2 regions of the Amycolatopsis endophytica genome follow, and region 1 is predicted to be linked to the other one. Evidence: riboswitches for the same ligand, from Rfam matches in the RefSeq annotation. Region 1 holds a riboswitch; the other holds the start of a gene.

Region 1 (3,711 bases):
GTCCGCGGCGTGCGCGGCGATCTTGTACGTGATCACGCCGGTCTTGACGTCGTCCCGGTTGGGCAGGCCCAGGTGCTCCTTCGGCGTGACGTAGCACAGCATCGCCGTGCCGTACCAGCCGATCTGCGCGGCACCGATGGCCGAGGTGATGTGGTCGTAGGCCGGGGCGATGTCCGTCGCGAGTGGACCGAGTGTGTAGAACGGGGCTTCGCCGCAGAGCCGTTCCTCCAGCTCCACGTTCTCCTTGATCTTGTGCATCGGCACGTGGCCGGGGCCCTCGATCATCACCTGCACGTCGTGCTCGCGCGCGATGTGGGTCAGCTCGCCGAGGGTTTCCAGCTCCGCGAACTGGGCGCGGTCGTTGGCGTCGGCGATCGAGCCGGGCCGCAGGCCGTCACCGAGGGAGAAGGTGACGTCGTAGTCGCGCAGGATCTCGCACAGTTCCCGGAAATGCGTGTACAGGAACGACTCCTGGTGGTGGGCCAGGCACCACGCGGCCATGATCGAACCGCCGCGCGAGACGATTCCGGTGACCCGCTTCGCCGTCAGCGGGATGTAGCGCAGCAGCACGCCGGCGTGCACGGTCATGTAGTCCACGCCCTGCTCGCACTGCTCGATCACGGTGTCCCGGTAGACCTCCCAGGACAGCTTCTCCGGATCGCCGTCGACCTTCTCCAGCGCCTGGTAGATCGGCACGGTCCCGACCGGGACGGGGGAGTTGCGCAGGATCCACTCGCGCGTCTCGTGGATCCGCTTGCCGGTGGAGAGGTCCATGATCGTGTCGGCGCCCCAGCGGGTCGCCCACACCATCTTGTCGACCTCCTCCTCGACCGAGGACCACACGGCCGAGTTGCCCATGTTCGCGTTGACCTTCACCAGGAAGTTCTTCCCGATGATCGCGGGTTCGCTCTCCGGGTGCCTGTGGTTGACGGGGATGACCGCGCGTCCCGCGGCGACCTCGTCGCGCACGAACTCGGGCGTGACCCGCTCGCGCGCGGCGATGAACTCCATCTCGCGGGTGATCACGCCCGCTTTGGCGAAGCCCAGCTGCGTGTTGTCGTCCCTGGACACGATCCAGTCCGCACGCAGCGGTGCAAGTCCATTGTGGACGTCGATCGTCACGTCGGGATCGGTGTACGGGCCGGAGGTGTCGTAGACGTCGAAGTGATCGCCGTTGGTCAGCTCGATACGACGGGCCGGAACCCGGAGCCCGTTCTCGGTGTGGTGGTAGACCTTCCGCGATCCGGTGATCGGCCCGGTGGTCACGGTCGGGGCGACGTTCGTGCCGTTTTCCAGCATCGTCACTGAAATTCCACTCCCTACGCCGGCATTACCCGGTCAGGTTCAGCGGTCGGTGACGCCGGGTCCCCACGGACACCAGTCACCCTCTCAGCCCGCCAAGGCGCGAGCTCCCGCGTTGTTCGGTTGTCCTGCCGACCATGCCACGCCGCGCGGCAGACCTCAAGGGCGCGACCGTGAAACCGCTCACCCGGGCCGGCGTTTCACACCGGTGTGAGGGCTTAGGTTGACGATCATGCGAACCTCCGCCGCGCTGATCGCGCTGGGTGCCTGCCTGTTCGTGGTCGTCACGGCCGAGACGCTCGTGATCGGGTTGCTGCCCGCGTTGTCGGCGGACCTCGCGGTGCCGGTGCCGTCGGCCGGGTTGCTGGTGGCGGGGTACGCGCTGACGGTGACCGTCGGCGGGCCGCTCGTCACGGCGGCGACCCTGCGGGTGCCGCGCAAGGCCGCGCTGCTCGGGCTGGTCGTGGTGTTCGCGGCGGGCAACGTGCTGGCCGCGACGGCTCACGGTTTCGGGGTGCTGCTCGCCGCACGGGTGATCACGGCGCTCACGCACAGCACGTTCTTCGCGATCGCGCTCGTGCTGGCCGCGTCGATGGTCCACCCGTCGAGGCGCGGATGGGCCATCGCGTTCGTCTCGACCGGCCTGAACCTGGCGACCGTCCTCGGCGCACCACTGGGCACTCTCGTCGGGCAGGCGTATGGATGGCGGATGTCGTTCTGGCTGCTGGCGGCGGTGGCGTTGCTCGCGATGGCCGCGGTGGCGCTGCTGGTGCCCGACGCCCGGACCGCGGCCCCGCGGCTGGGGCCGGAGCTGCGGGCGCTGGTGACCCGGCCGGTGCTGGTGCTGCTGGGGGTGACGCTGGTGACCGAGACCGGGTTCTTCGTGGCGTACACGTACCTGTCACCGATCCTCGGGCGGATCTTCCCGCCGGGCGGGGTGGTCGTGCTGCTGATGGTGTTCGGGGCCGGGGCGCTGTGCGGGAACCTGGTCGGCGGGCGGCTGGCGGACCGGTGGCCGTGGGCGTCGCTGCGGGCGCTGATCCTGGTGCTGGCGGTGGCCATGACGGTGTTCGCCGCCGTCGCCTCGCTGCGGGTGGGAGCGGTCGTCGGCGTGTTCGGGCTGGGGGCGGTGGCCTACGCGCTGGTGCCCGGACTGCAGACGCGGGTGGTGGTCGCGGCGGCCGGGGCGCCGACGCTGGCGGTCGCGGTCTACACGTCGATCTTCAACCTGGGCATCAGCGCGGGCGCGTGGCTCGGCGGACGGGCGCTGTCGGCCGGTGCCGGGCTGGGCGCGTTGCCGGTGCTGGGGGCGGCCGGAGTGCTCGGGGGACTGGCGGTGTCGGCACTCCACCGCCGCGACGGACGTGCCGGGGACCATGTGGCTGCCGCGGAAGACCGCGGTTGACCACGGAAAACGCCCTCCTGAGCTGCTGTTCCCATGACGGATGCCGCTCTTCTGGGGAAGCCGAGCGAGGAGGTGGGGCAGGTGAGCAGTGCCATGGTCGGTTACGGCTGGGAATGGGAAGCCCTGCTGCGTACCTGGCAGCAGCTCGACGTGCCGGAAGGGTGGCGTGCGGAGATCACCGAGGGGGGAGTGACGATGACGCCGCCGCCCGGCAACGGGCACAACAAGATCGCTAACCGGATCGACCGTGCTCTGCACCGCACGGTTCCGGATGACTGGGCCGTCCTGCAGGAACTCGGTATCGCCATCCGCGGGCTGAGCAGGCTCTAGAGCCGGACCTCGTCGTAGTGCGGGAGCAGGAGCTGTCGAACCGACCGGACAACGAGCCCGTTCCGGCCGAGACCGCCGAGCTGGTGGTGGAGATCGTCTCGAAGGGCAACGCCCGCACCGACCGGGTCGAGAAGCTGTGGGCCTACGCCCAGGCGCCGGTCCCGCTGTACCTCCTGATCGACCGCTACGCCGACCCGAAGCCGTCGCTCACCCTGTTCTCCGATCCGGTCGACGGGCACTACCGCCGGTCCGAGCAGGTCGCCTTCGGGGAGACCATCCACCTGCCCGAACCGTTCGACCTGAAACTCGGCACCGCTGCCTTCTAACCCGCCAGCTCGCTCGGCGTCGCGAACACGTCGACCATCGCGCCGTTGCGCAGCACCGTGATCGCCAGCCTCGTGCCGATCACCTCGCCGAACAGTTGTCTCTGGATGTCCTGCGCGTCGGCGATGCGTTCGCGGCCCACGGTCAGCACCAGGTCTCCCGGCCGCAGGCCCGCGTGGTCGGCCGGTCCGCCGCGCACCACCTCGACGATCCGCAGCCCGGCGCGCTGCCCGGTGTGCTCGGCGACGTCGTCCGGCAACGGCGCGGGCACTCCGACCACCCCGAGGTAGGCCCGCCGCACCCGCCCCTCCACCAGGAGCGTGTCGATGATCCGGCGGGTCGTCTCGTTC
Region 2 (3,711 bases), 410 kb from region 1:
CGAATGCCGGAAGCCGAGGCGTTCACCTCATCGGTGCAAAAAGGCGAACCGCCCAGGCCGGGGGTGCCTGGGCGGTTCGTGAAAGAAACACCGGATCAGCAGGTCACGGACACCGAACCGCTCGATTCGAAGGACACGTGGACGTGGTCGTAGTGGTTGGCCGTGGCGCCGCCACGGTCCTCCATCGTCGACCAGCCGCTGCCGTCGTTGTAGCGCTGCCGCCAGATCACGTATTTGACGTTGAAATCCGACTGGTTCGCGAGAATGTACTCGGCGATCTGATTGCCCGTCGCGGTGTCGACCATGAAGTCGAGGGCCAGGCCGCTCGGGTGGTCGCTCGTGCCGGAACGGCCCGCCTTGCCGCCGATGTCGTCGACGTCGAACTTCTCCGCCACGTGGTTGCCCACCTGCGCGACGTGCGGCTTCGTGCCGGACAGGACCGTCGAGCAGGCGTTCGCGGCCTTCGTCGTGGTCTTCGGCTTCGTCGTGGTCGACTTCGGGGCCGACGTGGTCGTCGTCTCCGGTGGGGGCGGCGGAGTCGTGGTCGTGACCGGGGGAGGAGGCGGGGCCGGGGTGCTGCTCGACGTGCTCGCGGGGGCCGAGGACGCGGGCAGCGGCGCCATCTGCGCCGCCATGCTGGAGGTGTCCTGCCGGCTGAAGTTGCCGGTCAGCCACACCGCGAAGCCGAGCACGAACGCCGCGGCGACGCCGATCGCCAGTGGAACTCTCAGGGATTTCTTCTTGGATCTATGTCGGCCCACCATTGCGGAAGATCACCATTTTCGGGGAGGGGACTTGTCCGGCCGTTCGGGGGATGGCCGCCGGTCAGATTACGAATCGGACACGGGAAAGTCACCAACGAGTGTTCATCGACACAGATCAACAGAGCAGGAAAAAGGCCCGCCGGACACCGGCGGGCCTTGGACCTGCGGGGCTGTCAGCCCAGCAGGGCGAGCACGAGGACGGCGAGCAGGACGACGGCGGTGGCCACACCGTTGACCCAGGCGCGCTGGACGGACGAGATGACGGGCGTACTGTTCATGGCGACCTCGGGAGTGAGCAGGACCTTTCGCGCGTGACAGCGCACGCGGAGGCCCTACTGTTACTGCTCGCGAAACAGTGTGACCTAAATCACTCCGATGACTGCCGGTGGCGGGCCGTGTACCAGAACACGCCGCCCGCCGCGACGATCATCACCCCGAACGCCAGCGCCCCGACGACGACGGCCCGCGTCTCGCCCGGCGGGTCGACAGCGACGCTTCCCTGGCTGGTCCGTTCCGCGGGCGACGGAGTTTCGACCGCCTGCGCCGGCCCGGCGAGCAAACCCAGCAACACGGCGACGGCGGCGAACACACCGGCCAGTCGCGCGACAACCTTTCCCATACGTCTCCCTCCAACCGGAGCAACGCACGGGACCGGCCGCTCTGTTGCCGGTTCGCCCTAAATCACAGTGCGTCGATCGTGTTGTCGATCTGCTCGGCCAGCGATACGTCCTTCCCGGTGATCCCGCCCGCGGAGTGCGTGCGGCACCGGAAGGTGACGGTGCGCCAGCGGATGTCCATGTCCGGGTGGTGGTTGGCGCCCTCCGCGAGGTCCGCGACCCGGTTGACCACGGCGATGGCCTGCGGAAAGTCGGCGAGTTCGGCCGTGCGCTCCAGTGCGTCGCCCGCGCGCTGCCAGTACGGCAGCTTGTTGAGGGCCTCGGTGATGTCGGTTTCGCTGAGTAGTTCCGCCATGTTCTCCATGGTGGTACGGCAGCGGGTACGCTGCACGGTTGCCACGGGAGTCCGGTGATCCGGGCTGAGAGGCGGGTTCGTCCCGCGACCGTCCGCACCTGATCCGGATCATGCCGGCGCAGGGAGGCCCGACCTTTCTCGCCGGCCCTAGCGAGGAGTGGTCATGAGATTCCGCACGGGCGTTCTGATCGGCATGGTCGCCGCCCTGACCGCGGGCTGCACCCTGGCCGGCAACGACACGGACGACGCCGCGTCGACCGTCACGCTCGTCACCCACGACTCGTTCGCCGCGCCGCAGCAGGTGCTCGACGCCTTCCAGCAGCAGACCGGCATCACGGTCAACGTCGTCAAGAAGGGCGACGCGGGCGCGCTCACCAATGCGCTGGTCCTGACCAAGGCCGACCCGATCGGCGACGCGGCCTTCGGCGTCGACTCCACCTTCGCCTCGCGCGCGCTGGCCGAGGGCGTCTTCGCGCCCTACACCAGCCCGGAAGCCGACCGCGGCCCGCAGCGCTACGCCGTCGACTCGGAGCACCGCCTGTCCGCGGTGGACCTCGGCGACGTGTGCGTCAACATCGACACCACCTGGTTCGCCGAGCGTGGCATCCCGGAGCCCGCGACCTACGACGACCTGGTCAAGCCCGAGTACAAGGACCTTCTGGTCGTGGAGAACCCGGCGACCAGCTCGCCCGGCCTGGCGTTCCTGCTCGGCACCGTCGCCCGCTACGGCGAGCAGAACTGGCAGGGCTACTGGACCCAGCTCCGCAACAACGGCGTGCGCACCGCCGCGGGCTGGGAGGAGGCATACAGTCAGGACTTCTCCGGTTCCTCCGGCAAGGGACCGCGGCCGATCGTGGTGTCCTACGCGTCCTCGCCCGCGGCCGAGATCGGCGACGACGGCAAGCCGCGCACGAAGGCGCTGCTGGACACCTGCTACCGCCAGGTCGAGTACGCCGGTGTGCTGGCGGGTTCGCCCAACGCCGACAAGGCGCAGAAGGTGATCGACTTCCTGCTGTCGCAGCAGTTCCAGGTGACGGTGCCGGAGAACATGTACGTCTACCCGGCGCGTGCGGGTGTCGCGTTGCCCGCGTCGTGGACGGCGGCGGCCCCGTTGCCGCCGAATCCGGCGAGCCTGCCCGCCGAGACCGTGCAGGCCGGGCGTGAGCGGTGGATCGAGCAGTGGCGCTCCTTGCTCGGCCAGTGAGCCGCGCCGGGCTCGGGCTGGCGGCGCTCGCCGCGGTGCCGCTCGGGTTCCTGGTGGTCTTCTTCGCCTGGCCGGTCGGGGCGATCCTGCGGCTGGGTTTCGTCGACGGCGGTGTGCTCGACGCGCTGACCGAGGGCGAGACCTGGCGGCTGGCCTGGTTCACCGTCGCGCAGGCGGCGGGTTCGACGCTGATCGCGGTGGTCGCCGGGCTGCCGGTGGCGTTCCTGCTGGCGCGCGTCCGGCTGCCGGGTGTGGCCGTCGTGCGCACGCTGGTGCTGGTCCCGTTCGTGCTGCCGACCGTGGTGGTCGGCCTGGCCTTCCGTGCCTTGTGGACGGACGGCGGCTGGATGTCGATCGTGCTCGCCAACGCGTTCTTCAACGTCGCCGTCGTCGGCCGCACGGTCGCCGGGCTGTGGGCGCTGCTCGACACGCGCGCGGAGGACGCCGCCCGCGCGCTCGGCGCGTCCCGCTGGCGTGCGTTCCGGTCGGTGACGCTGCCCGCGCTGATGCCGGCGATCACGTCCGCGGCGGCGGTGGTGTTCCTGTTCTGCGCCACCAGTTTCGGTGTCGTGCTGATCCTCGGCGGTGCGCGGTACCGGACGCTGGAGACCGAGATCTACCTGCGCACCGAGAACCTGCTCGACCTGACCGGTGCCGCCGCGCTGTCGCTCGTGCAGATCGCCGCCGTGCTCGCCGCGCTGCTGCTCGGCGCGGCCGCGCGCAGGCGCCGGGAGAGCGCGCTGCGGTTGCGGTCGCGGCGGGAGACCGCGC

What was found. Region 1 has a riboswitch for thiamine pyrophosphate ahead of thiC (phosphomethylpyrimidine synthase ThiC). Riboswitches for the same ligand answer to the same signal wherever they lie in the genome.
Region 2: linked by a shared signal. The riboswitch ahead of HNR02_RS14500 (thiamine ABC transporter substrate-binding protein) and the one ahead of thiC (phosphomethylpyrimidine synthase ThiC) in region 1 are both predicted to bind thiamine pyrophosphate.

The regions. Positions count from the first base shown of each region.
Region 1 is NZ_JACCFK010000001.1:2,503,676-2,507,386, forward strand. It holds gene thiC (phosphomethylpyrimidine synthase ThiC) at 1-1,305, opposite strand, end outside; TPP riboswitch at 1,300-1,426, opposite strand; gene HNR02_RS12450 (MFS transporter) at 1,535-2,707, shown strand; gene HNR02_RS35420 (PDDEXK family nuclease) at 2,789-3,037, shown strand; gene HNR02_RS12455 (Uma2 family endonuclease) at 3,055-3,363, shown strand; gene HNR02_RS12460 (S1C family serine protease) at 3,360-3,711, opposite strand, start outside.
Region 2 is NZ_JACCFK010000001.1:2,914,646-2,918,356, forward strand. It holds gene HNR02_RS14485 (VldE C-terminal domain-containing protein) at 96-764, opposite strand; gene HNR02_RS14490 (hypothetical protein) at 1,132-1,383, opposite strand; gene HNR02_RS14495 (4a-hydroxytetrahydrobiopterin dehydratase) at 1,446-1,736, opposite strand; TPP riboswitch at 1,770-1,878, shown strand; gene HNR02_RS14500 (thiamine ABC transporter substrate-binding protein) at 1,900-2,940, shown strand; gene HNR02_RS14505 (ABC transporter permease) at 2,937-3,711, shown strand, end outside.